4 regions of the Parabacteroides sp. HGS0025 genome follow, and region 1 is predicted to be linked to each of the others. Evidence: riboswitches for the same ligand, from Rfam matches in the RefSeq annotation. Region 1 holds a riboswitch; each other region holds the start of a gene.
What was found. A riboswitch is a leader RNA that binds a small molecule or an ion and turns the genes downstream of it on or off. The one in region 1 is predicted to bind cobalamin.
Positions count from the first base shown of each region.

Region 1 (4,287 bases):
CTGCAGGAGCAACTGGGGTACGTCAACTTCTTCTGGTGGGTGATGGGATGCTGCCTGATTACATTGGCCGTGACTGCGTTCCTGAAGATAGATCCGGCGTTCGGCAGGAAAGACAGAGCGATAGATTGAGTAATAAAAAGAGAATATGATATTAATAGCCGATAGCGGTTCCACCAAGACGGATTGGTGTCTGGTAGAGAACGGAGAAAATATCCTTCGCTTTCAGACGCGGGGGACAAACCCTTTTTTTCAGACGGAAGAAGAGATACTGGAAGAAATAGAAACCGGTTTGCTGCCGGGGCTGAAAGGAGTAGAACCTTCTTCCGTCCATTTTTATGGAGCCGGTTGTGCTTTTCCGGAAAAGAACGAAATCATCAGGCGTGCCGTCAGTCGGCATCTGCCTGTTCCGGTGGAAGTGGGGAGCGACTTACTGGCTGCCGCCCGTGCTTTGTGTGGCGACCGTCCCGGGATCGCTTGCATTCTGGGAACGGGGTCTAACTCCTGCCAGTATGACGGAAAGGAAATAGTGAAGAATGTTTCCCCTTTGGGCTTTATCCTGGGGGATGAGGGGAGTGGTGCCGTATTGGGAAAATTGCTGATTGGCGATGTCCTGAAAGACCAGTTGCCACCGGCTTTGAAAGAACTGTTCCTTTCGCAGTATGAATTGACTCCGGCATCGATTATGGACAGGGTGTACCGTCAACCTTTCCCTAACCGTTTCCTGGCCGGTTTCTCTCCTTTTATTCTGGAACATCTGGATGAGCCTGCTGTCTGGGAGTTGGTGACCCGCAGTTTCCTGGCATTCTTTACCCGGAATGTGAAGCAATACGATTATTTTGATCTGCCGGTTCATCTGGCCGGTTCTGTTGCCTGGCACTATCAGACGGTATTGAAAGAGATTGCTTTCGACCTGGGTATCCGGCTCGGAACGATCATTCAAAGCCCGATGGAAGGGTTGATCAGGTATCATAGTGGTATATCTGAAACTAACTGAATAATACGAATATACAATATGTCCTTTGACAAGATAACGGAAAAAGAGTCCTTATACGATAATCTGGAAAATAAGTCGGTACGCGAATTACTGGAAGATATAAATACAGAAGACCGGAAGGTGGCACTGGCTGTGCAAAAAACAATCCCTCAGATTGAAAAGCTGGTAAACCAGATCGTTCCCCGGATGAAACAGGGCGGGCGTATCTTTTACTTGGGAGCCGGAACCAGCGGCCGTCTGGGAGTGCTCGATGCTTCCGAAATACCGCCTACTTTCGGTATGCCTTCCACCTTAGTGATCGGCCTGATTGCCGGTGGCGATACGGCACTTCGCAATCCGGTGGAGAATGCGGAAGATGATGTTAACCGCGGTTGGGAAGAATTGCAGGAGCATCAGGTCACCACGAAAGATACAGTGATCGGTATCGCGGCCTCGGGTACGACCCCTTATGTGATCGGTGCTTTACGTAAGGCACGCGAACAGGGGATTCTGACCGCTTCGATATCCAGCAATCCCGATTCGCCTATGGCTGCCGAAGCCGACGTAGCCATCGAAATGATTGTCGGGCCTGAGTTCGTAACCGGGAGTTCGCGTATGAAATCCGGTACAGGGCAGAAGATGATCCTGAACATGATATCGACTTCCGTTATGATCAAGCTGGGACGTGTCAAAGGCAACCGGATGGTGAATATGCAACTTACCAACCAGAAGCTGGTCGACCGGGGAACCCGTATGGTGGCGGAAGAACTGGGACTCAGTTACGGCCAGTCGCAACGATTGCTCCTGATGTACGGTTCTGTAAAGGCTGCCATAGATGAATACCGTGCCCATAATAAATAAAATTTATTGGTACGGATACTGTTTGTACTAAAAATATCTCTATATTTGCATCATGCATTGTTCCGATCCTGTTTTCGCAGGAAAGGATTAAAAGGGAATTGGGTGAAAATCCCAAACAGTCCCGCTGCTGTAAGCTTCATAACGTATCAGGCAATACTTTTGCCACTGTTCTGTAAGGAGAATGGGAAGGCGCTTGATCCGGAAGTAAGTCAGAAGACCTGCAAGGCATATTATTTCGACGGCTTCGAGGAAAGGCCGGAAGAGAAGATAAGGCATTTGTAGCCTTCACTATTCTTGCTTCAACTTTCCGTATAGCTGTCCTTTTAACTATCTGTTTTTAATTATTTTGCCATAATAATTAGGAAAAGAGGCATGGATCGGCTGGCGGGATGAGCTCCGTAACCGGTGCATGCTTTCCTTTTTAACGGGTGAACAGTTTGCAGGGATTATTTGTTTATTATGGGAAAAGTCTGTTTATTTGTAGCTGAATTTAATAAAGAATAAGAATATGAAGAAGATTGTTGGGTTTGTTTTATTTGCATTGATGATGTTAATGGCTATTCCTGCACAGTCCCAAATTCGTTTTGGGCTTAAAGGCGGGGTGAATATTTCTTCTATCCATTTTACGAATCTGCCAAAGAATCTGAAGTCAGATAATGTGACCGGTTTCCAGATCGGGCCGATGATTGAAGCAATGGTGCCGATGGCTGGTTTAGGTGTGGATGCTGCCGTCCTTTATTCGCAGAAAGGGTCGGACGAGTTTAAAACCGATTATATCGATGTGCCGGTCAACCTGAAATGGAAATTCGGCTTGCCGATCATTAAGGCGTATGTGGCTGCGGGGCCGTATGTAGGTTTCCGTGTAGGCGGGGATAAGATATGGGATGTAGTAGGCGACCAGTTGGAAGCTAAGAGTTTTAGTGCCGGTCTGAATTTCGGGGCGGGCGTGGAGCTTGTCAAGCACCTGCAGGTAGGTATCAACTATGGCCTGGGACTGACGGATAACTACAGCGCAAAGAAAATCGATTTGAAAGGAAAGAACCGCGGATGGTCTATCACAGCCGCTGTCTTGTTCTGATAACAGATGGAAAGATATGCAGGGCCGGGCTTTAACAGTCCGGCCTTTTTTGTTACTTTTGACCTCGTAAATGAAATATGCAGATGTCATACTACCCCTGCCGTTGGAGAATAGCTATACCTATAGCATTCCTTCCGATCTGGAAACAGCCGTTATTCCCGGTTGCCGGGTAATAGTTCATTTCGGCAAGAAACGCTATTATACGGCTATCGTAATGGATGTGCACGAGCGTAAGCCCGATACGGATTTTGAAACGAAAGAAATTTATGCCCTGCTGGATGCAACCCCTGTGCTTCGCAGGCCGCAGCTTCGTTTCTGGAAATGGATTTCCTCTTACTACATGTGTAAGCTGGGCGATGTCTATAAAGCCGCCCTGCCTTCCGGCCTGAAACTGGAAAGTGAAACAGCCGTTACCTATAATGCCGACTACGAAGCGGATGGCCCGTTGAGGCCGAACGAACAGGCTGTCCTGGATGCCTTTAAAGGTGTCTTGAAGCTAACGGTGTCGGAACTGGAAAAAAAGACCGGCCTGCGCAATGTCGTTCCGGTGGTTGCTTCCCTGATGGCACGCGGCGCAGTGATGGTGAGTGAGGAAATGAAACGGGGATTTGTACCGAAGATGCAGACCTTCATCCGTTTATCGGAGGAGTATGCCACGGAAGAACGTTTGCAGGAGGCATTTGCCGATTTTAAGCGGGCAAAGAAGCAGGAGCTTTTACTCGTTTGTTTTCTGGACTTGAGCCATGCCTTGAATCCGGCATTGGTACAGGAAGTCTCAAAGAAAGAATTGCTGGAACGCAGCGGCTGTTCGTCCACCATACTGGACGGATTGCTGAAGCGGGGAGTACTGGAAAGTTACGAGAAGGAAGTGGGACGTTTGCAGGTTCCGGTTTGCCGCCTGCAACCGCTCAGTCCGTTAAGTCCTGCACAGGAAAAGGCTTACAATGAGATACATGATGTCTTTACTACCAAAGAGGTTTGTCTCCTTCATGGGGTTACTTCGAGCGGTAAGACGGAAATATATGTCCGGGTGATCGATGAGGTGCTGAAGCTGGGGCGGCAGGTATTGTATATGTTGCCCGAAATAGCCATCACGACACAAATAACCGAACGGTTGGCAAAGCTTTTCGGGGATAAACTGCTGGTATATCATTCCAAGTTTTCGGATAACGAACGGGTGGAGGTGTGGAATAAGCTGCTGCATGGGAATGGCCCGATGCTGGTGCTCGGAGTACGCTCTTCCCTTTTTCTGCCGTTTAAGGATCTGGGTTTGATTGTTGTAGACGAGGAACATGAGAATACGTATAAGCAACAAGATCCGGCTCCCCGGTATCATGCCCGGAATGCTGCGATAGTGCTGGCCGGTATGCACGGT
Region 1 covers NZ_KQ033904.1:198,631-202,917, reverse strand. The annotation lists gene HMPREF1212_RS23800 (MFS transporter) at 1-129, shown strand, start outside; gene HMPREF1212_RS23795 (BadF/BadG/BcrA/BcrD ATPase family protein) at 146-994, shown strand; gene murQ (N-acetylmuramic acid 6-phosphate etherase) at 1,013-1,834, shown strand; cobalamin riboswitch at 1,875-2,075, shown strand; gene HMPREF1212_RS23780 (porin family protein) at 2,343-2,912, shown strand; gene priA (replication restart helicase PriA) at 2,983-4,287, shown strand, end outside.

Region 2 (4,287 bases), on a different contig from region 1:
ATCGAAGTGAATGTCCACAACCGGGCCGATAACCTGCGAAACGTAACCTTTTGTTTCTCCCATACAATTCTTTTTAACCTTTACAATCTGTTTTCAAGGTTGCAATATTACGAAAACAACCTGCCGGAATTCCGAAGATATTACTTTTTGGGCTTTTTTGCATTTAGTTAAACTTTAAACTATTTTTGAATGTGTACCTAAATGAACCAATAACTTTTTGATATGGAACAATTCAGAGACGAATTGGCTAAAATCTTATTCCGGAAGTGATTATTTTTGGTCTCAGTCAAAAGTAGGATGAAAATTCTTATTCTGTTTTTCTTTGTTAAAATTCGGCTTTTTCAGAAGGTTTCGTATAAAAAGTGTAAGAGGCTGCCCCATATGTTATAATGAGACAGCCTCTTACTATGTATTATTACAATTTGTTTTTACCATTCCAGGAATTTACCACGCTGACGGCGTTTTTCCAATTCCTCCTGCAGATACCTTTTGCGGTCTTTGGCGATGTACTGGCGGGCAAAGATATTAGGTACGGCTACTCCCAGCGAGATGCAAAGAATAATCAGTGCCGAATTGATACCGTTGGCAAAAGCGTTGGTGACTTCGCCAATCACTCCGTGCATATTAATAAACGCCAGTAACGACCGGTACATCAGTACCCCCGGAATCATCGGGATAACGGAAGGTATCGTCAGTACGTGGTTAGGTACATGAAACCAATGGACTGCCTTTACCGCAAGGAGACTGACTACGAAACTTCCCATGAACGAACCGATAACAGGCCCGTAACCCAGTTCGAAGTTGACGAAGTTACGTGTACATACCGCTATGATACCTCCTACGGCCACCACCCATAACAGGCGGCGCTGGATATTGAAGATCATAGAGAACCCCATGGCGGCAATAGCGGCTGCGATTGCATATGTAAGATAGGATTCATGGGGAACCATACTCAGTTCACTGAACTTATGGTCGATCGCGATGTCATTCATCACAAGAACACGCATGGCAAATGTGATACCGAAAGTCATGGCTCCGACCATCATTGCCGTATTGGCGGCACGGGTGATCCCGACTAGCAAATGATTGTCGATCATATCATCCACGAAATTGATCAGCGGTACACCCGGCACGATGAACAGGGCACAGGCCAATAGCGGATGATATGGTGTAACGGATAACCCCGAAAAGGATGAAACATACGCCAGGCATGTGGAAACAAAAGCGGCGAGTGCTATAGCCATATACACATTCAGGCCGGCCTCTATGCAACGGGCACGAACCCTGAAGCCTATAAACGCACTAATAGAAGCAAACAAAAAGGCGATCCAGTCGCATCCGAACAACTTACAGAATCCTCCACAGGCAAACCCTGCTCCGATAGCTACTAGATAAGGTATATAGTTACGCGGTTTGCAGGCTATCTTTTCCAGTTCTTCCTCATATCTGTCCAGCGAATAATCCTGCTCGATGGCATGCCACGACAGATCACTGATCTGTGAGATCATGGTCATATTAATACCATGTTTCTCGCATTTCTGGAATTTGGAGAATGAGTTTTTCTCATCACTCACATTTACCATGATCATCGTCCACCGGATATCGATGTGTAATTTTTCTTCCGGGATACCCATAAAGGCCGCTACCCTCTTCATGTTTCGTTCAATACGGTTCGTATCGGCAGCACTCTCCATCAATAATTTGCCTGTACGGAGCAAAAGATCCAATTTGCGTCGTAGTAACAATACTTCTTTGTCTGTCATCTTTTTGTTTAATTCTAAATGTATCTAATAACCTAAACCCACAAGGGAACGAGTATGAGTGAATAGTAGGTCTTGAATCAATTTGGGCGCGAAGGTACTGATTTTTTCCGATATCAAAATGACATTAGTATAACGACTATTCCGATATATTTCGTACTTTTGCCATCGAATTATGGTGTAGCGGTTTGGCTTTCGCTGGTCGCTAGTAAAAGGGAATCCGGTGCAAGTCCGGAACTGTACCCGTAGCTGTAAGTTCTGTAACCCCGGCAAATCTTGTTGCCACTGAGTCTTTATGACTTCGGGAAGGCGGCCGATCATGGGAGAACAAGTCAGAAAACCTGCCATTGTTTTGTATGCAATACCTCGGGTAAGGTGTTGGTAGACCAAAAGATATATGCGTAATTTATACATAATAAGAATGTTATGCCTGTTTGGCATATGGTTGCATGCGTCAGTGTTTGCGATTGCCCAACAGATCGATACGACGACTTATCACCAACTGAAGGGTGTCGAGGTGGTCGAGAAGGCGCGTCCTTCCACTACCCGCGAGGCTACTCCTCTTCAAGTGATGGATCGTACCGGTATCGAACGGCTCGGCATACAGGATCTTTCGGAAGCGGTAAAACGCTTCTCCGGTGCTACCGTGAAAGATTACGGTGGGATAGGGGGATTGAAGACTGTCTCGGTGCGAAGTCTGGGTGCGCAGCATACGGCTGTCAGCTATGACGGCATAACGATCACGGATGCCCAGAGCGGACAGGTGGATATCAGCCGCTTCTCGCTCGATAACGTCGAAATGGTTTCGTTGTCGATCGGACAGACGGATGATATTTTCCAGACAGCCCGGATGTATGCTTCGGCGGGGGCGTTGAGTGTGAAATCGCTACGTCCTGACTTCCTGGTAAAACCGTTTCATCTGAAAGCGCAGGTAAAGACCGGTTCTTTCGGTATGGTCAATCCTTATATCCGGTATGAACAAAAGTTGGGAAAGAAATGGGCGGCTTCCTTGGATGGCGACTACCTGCGAGCCGATGGTAATTATCCTTTTACATTAACAAACGTATCACAAACGGAAAAGTTGAAACGACATAACAGTGATATCGAATCGTGGCGTACGGAACTGAACCTCTGGGGAGATTTAGGACGTGGCGGAACCTTCTCGGTGAAAGGATATTATTTTGACTCCGAACGCGGACTACCCGGCTCTGTTGTTTTATACAACGATTATGCAGGTGAGCGTTTGTGGGATAAGAATGCTTTTGTGCAGGCCTATTATAAGAATCAGTTAAGTGAAAAATTCGCATTGCAGGCGCAGGCTAAGTTTAATTATGCGTGGAACCGGTATAAGGATGTAAATAATAAATATGAGAACGGTGTACAGATCGACAATTATACCCAACGTGAATATTATACTTCCGTATCCGGTTTGTATACTTTGTCGGATCGTTTTTCCTTCTCCCTCATCGAAGATTTCTTCGTTAATACGTTGGATAATACATTACCGAAATGTCCGTTTCCAACCCGCTACTCATCGTTGACCTATTTGGCGGGGCAATACCGGGACAACCGGCTAACCGTTACCGCCAGTTTACTGGGTACTTATATGACTGAACGGGTAGAGACCGGTGACCAGCCGGCCGACCGGAAACGTTTATCCCCGGCTGTCAGTGCTTCCTGGCGTATTCTGCCGGAAGAGAATCTGCGTGTTCGTGTTTCCTATAAAGATATTTTCCGTGTCCCGACATTCAATGACCTTTATTATCAGCGGATGGGGAATACAAGTCTGAAGCCGGAGAAAGCGACCCAATATAATGCGGGGCTGACCTGGAGCGGTGATTTTTCCGTATTCAGTTTTCTTAGTCTTTCGGCCGATGGGTATTATAACCGAGTAAAGGATAAGATTGTAGCCATTCCTACCATGTTTGTCTGGAAGATGATGAATATGGGAGAGGTGTCTATCGGGGGAACGGATGTGAACTTTCTGGCGGAAATCCCTTTGTTTGAGAAAATGGAAGCACAGGTGCAGGCTAATTACACTTTTCAGAAAGCAATAGATATAACGAGTGAGACGGCAAAGACCTACCGTCATCAAATACCATATACTCCCAAACATTCGGGTATGGTTGCTTTATCTTTGCAAAATCCGTGGGTGAATGCCGGTTATTCTGTGACATTGGTAGGCGATCGTTATGCCTTGCCGCAGAATATTGATGATAACCGTATCGACCGGTATGCCGAACATACAATTTCACTGAACCGTGAGTTCAATCTTCGGAACTGTAAATTCCGTTTACAGGGAGAAGTGGTGAACCTGACAAATAAAATGTATGATGTCATACAATATTATCCTATGCCCGGACGGTCGTGGCGAATAACTTTGAGTGTAAATTATTAATATATTAATTAGAAACAAGATGAAAACAAAAGAATTACTATGCTTTTCGGCTTTATGTGCGTGTGTCTCTTTTTCATTTACAGCGTGTAGCGATGATGATGATAATGGAGGACAGGGAGGCTCAACATC
Region 2 covers NZ_KQ033902.1:186,047-190,333, forward strand. The annotation lists gene atpD (F0F1 ATP synthase subunit beta) at 1-63, opposite strand, end outside; gene HMPREF1212_RS00645 (threonine/serine exporter family protein) at 429-1,763, opposite strand; cobalamin riboswitch at 1,928-2,124, shown strand; gene HMPREF1212_RS00655 (TonB-dependent receptor plug domain-containing protein) at 2,158-4,158, shown strand; gene HMPREF1212_RS00660 (YncE family protein) at 4,178-4,287, shown strand, end outside.
Region 2: it holds a riboswitch for cobalamin, as region 1 does, so the genes downstream of both, HMPREF1212_RS00655 (TonB-dependent receptor plug domain-containing protein) here and HMPREF1212_RS23780 (porin family protein) in region 1, are expected to answer to the same signal.

Region 3 (4,287 bases), on a different contig from region 1:
AGAACCAATGGACATACTGATAGTTATATCCTACACGGATCTTACTATTCTTTTGGAACAGGTCGCGAAGGATAAAATTCAGCTCGGCGTTACTGAACAGCCAAGGGCGGTTCGGCACTTTATTATCATAAGAGATAGACGGTTTTCCGTCTGCCCTGTACTTTTGTTTATCGCGGGCATCCTGATAGCTGCAATTGACAATTGCCTGCAGGTAATCTTTCCAGTTATAACGCACTTCACCTTCAACACCCTTTATGTCTACACTGGAAACATTTTCATACTGCATCATACCTTCCGACTCTGAGACTACCGCATGGATATAATCGTTCACATCCCGGTAAAATGCATTGGCTTCATAATACAAGAGATGTCCGGGAGCCAAGCGTACGCTTCCATAAGTTCCCAGATTGACATTATTACTACTTTCCGGATTCAACTTCACATTCGGATAAATAGTTGTCCCGTTACCGAGTAACTCCCTGGCTAACGGCAGACGGACACTATGTTCAAATGAAGCTTTCAACGCCAACTCTTCCCAAAAAGAATAACGGGTACCGACACCGTAACCAACATTGTTCTTAGTCGAGGAAGAAGCTTCGCGGGAACCGGTGATCCAGTACAGGTCTTGCTGTTGAATATTCAGATGGTTGATATAGTCTTTTACGAAAAAGGTATTATCCATCTTTCCGTTGAAGAATGACTGGTTGTAAGACAAGCCCAGGATATGTTTGGCCAACACATCATTCGATGGTTCGAACTCGGTATCGATCTCATCATACCGGTCATTTCCTGTACGGCTCAACAGATAATTCAGGTTAAAAGAATGGTTCCTGTTCAGCTGGTAATCCAGGTTTGTACGGACAATGGTCAACGGACGCTTATAATGACGGAGCGAACGGTCGCGGCCGGTTATTTCATTTCGTGAACTTTCTATATAATCGCCATCCCAGTCATATTTACGGAAGGCGGTATCGACCGTCAGCGAATGATCCCAGGTATGGGAAAGGGATGCATTCAGCTTGAGGTTATTTACCAGAAAGTTATGTTTGAGGTAACGGGCAGAGAGGTTCCAGGCATCGACCTGCCGTTCCGCCATACCGTACACCTTACTCTGGATCGAGCCGGTCTGCAATTCTTTATCCACTTTGGTATAAGAGCCGGAGATAAAGAAAGCATCGGCCCATGACTTATTGACGAAGCCGACTTCCAGTTGTCCCAGTAAGGAGAAATAGTCGTCATGGAAGCGTCGGCGATTGGCTGAAATATACTTACGGTTGGCTTCATCCCATACTTCAACCCCTTTCATCATATAATCATTCTTCGAGTAATTGACCCCGATTGTCGGCTTGATGATCAAAGAGGTCTTTGGTTCGACGAATTGTGCATTCAGGTCTACTTTATGCGTATGGAAAGAACCGATACCATACGAAACATCCAGATAGTTTTTCTTATCCTGGTTGGTGATAATATTGATAGCGCCCCCCAGCGCATCAGCTCCCAAGTTGGCAGGGACAACGCCTTTATAAATTTCAATCCGGTCAATGATATTGACCGGCAAGTTCGCTAGCGAAACACCACTCCCCTTTGCATCCAACGGCATCCCGTCGATGAAGTAACGGACAGAGTTACCGGACATTCCGTTGATAGACAGGTCGAAATCGGAACCTACCCCGCCTTCTTCCCGGATCTTGATACCGGTCGTCCGGTTGACCATTTCGTTGATATTTTTCAAAGAATTGACCTGCGGTTTAATATCCAACGCATTTACGGCAAAAGCTCCTTCTTTGACTTGTTGGGTTTTGGTTTTACCATATACTTCTACGGAGTTAAGGGTTACGGAATTTTCTTCCATAACAAAATCCATCGTCCTGTTTTTACGGATATCGATTGTGGTCTTTATTGTATTATATCCCAGCAGAGTTACGATAAGCGTCTGTTTACCGGGAGTTACCGCCAGTGAATAACGTCCCTGGTCGTTGGTATAAGTACCGGCTGTCGTATTTTCGATAGCCACAGTGACCAACGGAAGCGGTGTACCGTCTTTTTCCTTCACTTCACCTGACAAAATAACCTTATTCTGTGCAGCCAGGGACACAGGAAACAAACAAATCAATAATAAAAGCACGTGCATGAAACCTCTCATTCCATCAAATTCATTAATTGTTTTACTGATGCTTCCGATGAAAGATAATAACGCACATGGATAGACAGAACTACCTGGATAAAAAGGTAAAGTCCTTACTTACATGTTTATCAGCCTTATTCCTCGAAAGCTTTAAACTAATCATTCTGGCAGGTCTTCTGACTTACTCCATCTTTGGGCGTCCTTCCCATTCATTGCGAACAGTGGATTGAGTTGTACCCAAAGACTTTGGCGGAGCTTACAGCAGCGGGTCTGTTCAGGATTCGCACCTGATTCCCTTTTCATCACTTTTCCGTAGATATGGAATTGCGACACCAAAATCGGTCACAAAGGTACAGATTATTTTGAAACAATAGTGGATTTTTTATAATTGATCGAATATTTGTATAAATGGAACAAACTATTCTTTACTTTTGTCAGCAGAATATAATTACATAACAAACCTAAAAAATATGAGCAATTCATTCAAGCCGGCAACCCTCTGTGTGCAAGGTGGCTGGCAGCCGAAAAAGGGAGAACCGCGCGTACTCCCTATCTATCAGAGTACTACATTCAAGTATGAAACCAGCGAACAGATGGCTAAATTGTTCGACCTGGAAGAAAGCGGTTACTTCTATACCCGCCTGCAAAACCCGACAAATGATGCCGTAGCATCCAAGATCGCCGCGTTGGAAGGTGGTGTTGCAGCGATGTTGACTTCTTCGGGACAGGCTGCAAACTTCTTCGCTTGTTTCAATATCTGTGAAGCTGGCGACCATATTGTAAGTGCAACCGGTATCTACGGAGGTACTTATAACTTACTGTCCGTTACATTGAAGAAACTGGGTATCGAATGTACTTTCATCGATCAGGATGCCAGCGAAGAAGAGATCGGCAAGGCTTTCCGTCCGAATACAAAGTTATTGTTTGGCGAAACGATTTCCAATCCGGGCGTAATGGTGCTGGATATTGAAAAATTTGCCCGTATCGCCCATACGCACGGCGTTCCTCTGGTTGTCGACAACACGTTTGCCACTCCGATCAACTGCCGCCCGTTTGAATGGGGTGCCGATATCGTAACGCATTCTACTACAAAATATATGGACGGACATGCTACTGCTGTCGGTGGTTGTATCGTCGACAGCGGCAACTTCGATTGGGAAGCACATGCCGACAAATACCCGGGTCTTTGCCAACCGGACGAATCTTATCATGGCCTGACTTACACAAAGACTTTCGGTAAAATGGCGTATATCACCAAGGCTACCAGCCAGTTGATGCGTGACCTGGGTTCTATCCAGTCTCCGCAAAATGCGTTCCTGCTGAACCTGGGACTGGAAACGTTACACCTGCGCATGCCGCAGCATTGTAAGAATGCGTTGGCTGTAGCTAAATGGCTTCAGAACTGCGACAAGGTTGCCTGGGTCAATTATCCAGATCTGGAAGGTAATAAGTATTACGAACTGACAAAGAAGTATCTACCGAACGGTTCTTGTGGTGTACTGTCATTCGGCCTGAAAGGTGGACGCGAGGTTGCCATCAAGTTCATGGATAGCCTAAAGCTGGCCGCTATCGTTACTCACGTAGCAGATGCACGTACTTGTGTACTTCACCCGGCAAGTCATACACACCGCCAGCTGACTGACGAGCAGTTGATGGAAGCGGGTATCGCTCCCGACCTGATCCGTTTCTCTGTCGGTATCGAAAGTGCGGACGATATCATTGCGGATATCGAACAGGCGTTGAAGCAGTAAAAAATAAACAGATAAAGCAGGAGCCGTCTTCTATGGAAGGCGACTTTTCTATTAAACATAATAAACTCCGTTTCCAGGAGCTCTTTAAAAACAAAACCCCGATGGTACTGAATACCACCGGGGTTGTTTTTTGTCCATTTTCTCCCTTCACAGGGATACTCACGGATGAACTTTATTTTATTTTTATTACTAAAATTCAGCCTCCAATCTGTTCACCTTCACAGGCTACTCACCCTTCCCCGAAGGGAAGAGTAGAGAAGCTATTTTCTATTTAATTATTCTTTTATCCTTATTTTACAATTGCTTTAACAGCAGCTTCACCTTCAACAGCAACTACAGCAACACCAGCAGGAGCAGCGATTGTAGCATCGTCAGAAGAAAGGATTGTGTTAGCGATTGTCTGACCAAGGA
Region 3 covers NZ_KQ033902.1:723,788-728,074, reverse strand. The annotation lists gene HMPREF1212_RS02550 (TonB-dependent receptor) at 1-2,143, opposite strand, end outside; cobalamin riboswitch at 2,274-2,477, opposite strand; gene HMPREF1212_RS02545 (O-acetylhomoserine aminocarboxypropyltransferase/cysteine synthase family protein) at 2,596-3,876, shown strand; gene HMPREF1212_RS02535 (DUF6383 domain-containing protein) at 4,166-4,287, opposite strand, start outside.
Region 3: it holds a riboswitch for cobalamin, as region 1 does, so the genes downstream of both, HMPREF1212_RS02550 (TonB-dependent receptor) here and HMPREF1212_RS23780 (porin family protein) in region 1, are expected to answer to the same signal.

Region 4 (4,287 bases), on a different contig from region 1:
TCAATATGGGCATACAGCATGTATGGTAATTGAAAAAGAAGCCACAGGCTTCGACTTTCCTTCCCATACAACTACTTTTCTGTCTTCACAGTCAGCTCCGATGATCGGTTGGGAACGTACCAAACCCAGTTACGAAGAAGAATATACATTCGACGAACCGGTAGGAATGCATTCCCAGTACGGTGCCGGATATACCTTTCCTTGCCTGTTTCATGTAGGAGACAACTGGGCTCTTGTTTCCGAATCAGGTGTAAGCAGCTTGTACTGCGGTTCGCATTTAAGCGAAGGGAGTAAAGACGGGCTTTACAGAGTTGCCTATCCTTCGCAGGAAGAGAACAACGGCAACGGAACAGCTACCCCCGGACTGGCTTTACCCGGAGCTACCCCGTGGCGGACTATCACAATAGGCGATAACCTGAAGCCGATTGTGGAAACAACCATTCCGTTCGATGTCGTAAAACCATTGTACGAACCTTCGCAGGATTATAAATTCGGTCGTTCCACCTGGAGTTGGGTAATGTGGCAGGACGAAAGCATAAACTATGACGATCAGATTAAATACATCGACCTGGCTTCTACTCTGGGATACGAATATGTACTGATCGACAACTGGTGGGATACAAAGATAGGTTACGAACGTATGGCGGAACTGATTAAATATGCCAAATCTAAAAATGTAGATGTATTCCTATGGTATAACTCCAACGGTTACTGGAGCGATGCTCCGCAAGGCCCAAAACAACGGATGTCCACTTCCGTTGCCCGCAATAAAGAGATGAAATGGCTGAAAGAACAAGGCGTGAAAGGACTAAAAGTCGATTTCTTCGGTGGCGACAAACAGGAAACCATGAAATTATATGAAGATATTCTGGTAGATGCCAACGAATACGGCCTGATGATTATATTCCACGGTTGTACACTACCCAGAGGTTGGGAACGCATGTATCCGAACTATGTCGGCAGTGAAGCAGTGCTGGCTTCCGAAAACCTTATCTTCAACCAACATTTCAATGACAACGAAGCATTCAACGCCTGTTTGCATCCGTTTATCCGTAATACGGTCGGCTGCATGGAATTCGGAGGAACTTTACTGAACAAGCGATACAACCGAAACAACGATGGCGGAACAATTCGTATCACAACAGACATATTCCAACTGGCCACCGCCGTACTTTATCAGAACCCGGTACAAAACTTTGCCATCGCACCTAACAACCTGACAGATGTTCCTGCATTCGTTATCGATTTCATGAAGCAAGTTCCGACCACCTGGGACGAGATCTGCTTCATCGACGGTTATCCCGGTAAATACTGCGTACTGGCACGACGTCATGCCGAGACATGGTACGTAGTCGGCATCAACGCAGGCAAAGAAACATTGAAACTGAAAGTAACACTCCCCATGCTGGCCGGACAAAAAGTGACAAAGTACGACGACAATAAAAACCGTTCGCCGCGTATATCAGAGTCTAATGTTAAAACAAACGGTGAGTGCCTACTTGAAATTATACCTGACGGAGGTATTATACTGGTAGGTAGTTCTCAAAAATAAATCATTTCACCTCATACGACTCTAATTAACACAACCTTAACGAATGAGCTCAATGCCAGGCCTGCATCCATCGGATAGATATAGTTTTGGTGTTGGGCTCATCTGTTTTCGGAAATTTCAAATCTTTCTTTATAAATCAATCAAAGAAACAAAATAAAGGATTACTTTTGCGCCCGATTTGGTGATACAGCTACATTCCGTACCTGTATAAAAGGGAATCCGGTTAAATGCCGGAGCAGTGCCCGCTACTGTAACACCCATTCCGAAGAAAAGCATCTCTTCATGCCACTGTTTTCGTTTGCAGGAAACGGGAAGGCGCTTTTCAGGGTGAAGCCAGGAAACCTGCCGGTCAGACATAAATAATCAAGTTTTCCCGGGGTCAGGAAAGCCTTTATTAATTCTTAGAAGAACTTCGATGAAAAAGAAAGTTTCACTTACGGCATTATTATGCTGTATGGTAGTATCTATGTTCGCTCAGATATCATTGAGCGGTAAAGTTGTCAATGCCGAAACAAACGATCCGGTGGTAGGAGCCAATATCCGTATAGACCACAGCCTGGCCGGGTGCACGACCAACGGGAAAGGAGAATTCACCATCAACAACCTGCCGGAAGGCGAACATCTGCTAAGCGTCACACATGTCAGCTTCCTTCCCCAGAAATATACTGCCAATACCGGTGAAAAAGATATCCTGATTAAAATGACCGAAAGCTATATCAACCTCGGACAGGTAGTAATAACCGGAACAGGAACACACCGCCGCATGAGCAACTCGCCCGTTCCTATCCAGGTCATTACCGCCAAAGACCTCGGTAATGCCAACGTGACCAGCCTCGAAGACGCCTTGGTCAAGCTCACTCCCAACGTCACGACCATGACGAACGGCATGGGAACGACCCTGAGCCTGAACGGGATGAACGAAGATTATATGCTACTGCTCGAAAACGGTAAACGACTGACTGGCGACGATCGCTATACCCGTATCAACATCGGGAATGTGAAACGCATCGAAATCCTAAGCGGAGCCGCTTCCGCTCTTTATGGTAGCGACGCGATCGGCGGTGTTATCAACATCATTACCGACGATGCCAAGAATACGGTCAACGTATCCAACTACACTCATTATACCAGCAAGGGACGGTTCAGCGAAAACATCAACGCAGATATCAACTCCGGCAAATTCTCTTCCTACACCTCTTACCAGCGCCGGGAAGCCGACAACTGGCAGGTGAACGACACCGACGAGAACGGATACAAGACCGGCCGCCCGATGTCGACAGGCTTCATATCCGACAATATCAGCCAGCGTTTTGCCTATAACGCAACCGACCGCCTCTCCTTCTATGTACGTGGTAATTACTACAATTACAACACACGCCGTCCGGAAACGGCTACTTATTTTAAAAAAGGTAAAAAGAAGGATGAAGACGGCAAACCGATCTACGAAGAGACGCAAGCTTATACTTACAACATGCTCCACGACACCTATACATACGGTGCCGGAGCCAAATACATGATCAATAAATCAGCCTATATAGATGCCGACTTCTTCGCCGACAACTATACATCCAAATACGACTATTTCCTGAAAAGCGGTGATTTCGAACGTGGAGACAAAGAAACCCGTAAGAAGACAAGATATTATAATGCCACCGTTAAAGGGATCTTCAAACCGAACAGCTGGAACAAGGTTTCTACCGGTATCGAATATATCAACGAGAACTTCAGCAGCGAGTCGGACAATATCAGTTTCAAGAACATGTACACATTCGCCCTATTCGCACAGGATGAAATCACCATCTTAAGGGACTTGCAGGCCGTAGTCGGTGTACGCTACCTTTATAATGAGAATTTCAAGAACTACGCGACACCGAATGTCGCCCTGATGTATAAGATCGACCACTTCAATTTCCGTGCCTCTTACGCAACAGGCTACCGCGCACCGACACTCTCCCAGCTGTATGCCACAGACGAGGCAAAAACAGCGAGCCGTTATACCATCGGCAACCCCAACCTGAAGCCGGAGAAAAGCAATTTCTTCTCTCTGAACGGAGAATACACATGCTCACGCTTCTCGATCGCAGCGACCGGATTCTATAACGATATCAAAGACATGATCAATTATCGTGTGTTGAGTGATGAAGAAATACAACAGATGGGATTGGGTGAGCTGCATGAACAGTTCTCGACCATCCGCCAGCGCGACAACGTAGACCGTTCGAAGATCAAAGGGATCAGCGTCAATGCCAACTTCTATCTGGGTGCCGGACTCACCCTGGGCGGCGGTTATATCTATACCGACACCGAAGCCAAAACACTGGAACACGACAGCAAGACCAATAAGGACGTAGTTGTAATCACCCCCGTAGACAAAAGTGTGAAGAACGCCGCCAATGTACATGCCCGCTGGGATCACGACTGGAACAACTACCACCTCAACGTCAACCTGAGCGGCCATATCCAGGGCGAACGTTATTCAAGCACATACGGTTACGCCCCCAAATACCAGCAATGGGATCTGAACACGCGCCACACGTTCAACCTGGATGCCTTTATCCTCGAACCGGGTATCGGTATCGAGAATATCTTCAACAAACGGGACGACCGCCCCTGGAACAGTAACTTCTCGACCATTAATCCGGGACGCGCTGTTTATGTCAGCTTGGCTGTTAAATTTAAAAAGTAAGACATCAGCTTGTATAGCTACTAGGCTTAACGTCCTTTCCAACTAAACA
Region 4 covers NZ_KQ033903.1:835,345-839,631, forward strand. The annotation lists gene HMPREF1212_RS20415 (glycoside hydrolase family 97 protein) at 1-1,552, shown strand, start outside; cobalamin riboswitch at 1,715-1,917, shown strand; gene HMPREF1212_RS20425 (TonB-dependent receptor) at 1,968-4,238, shown strand.
Region 4: it holds a riboswitch for cobalamin, as region 1 does, so the genes downstream of both, HMPREF1212_RS20425 (TonB-dependent receptor) here and HMPREF1212_RS23780 (porin family protein) in region 1, are expected to answer to the same signal.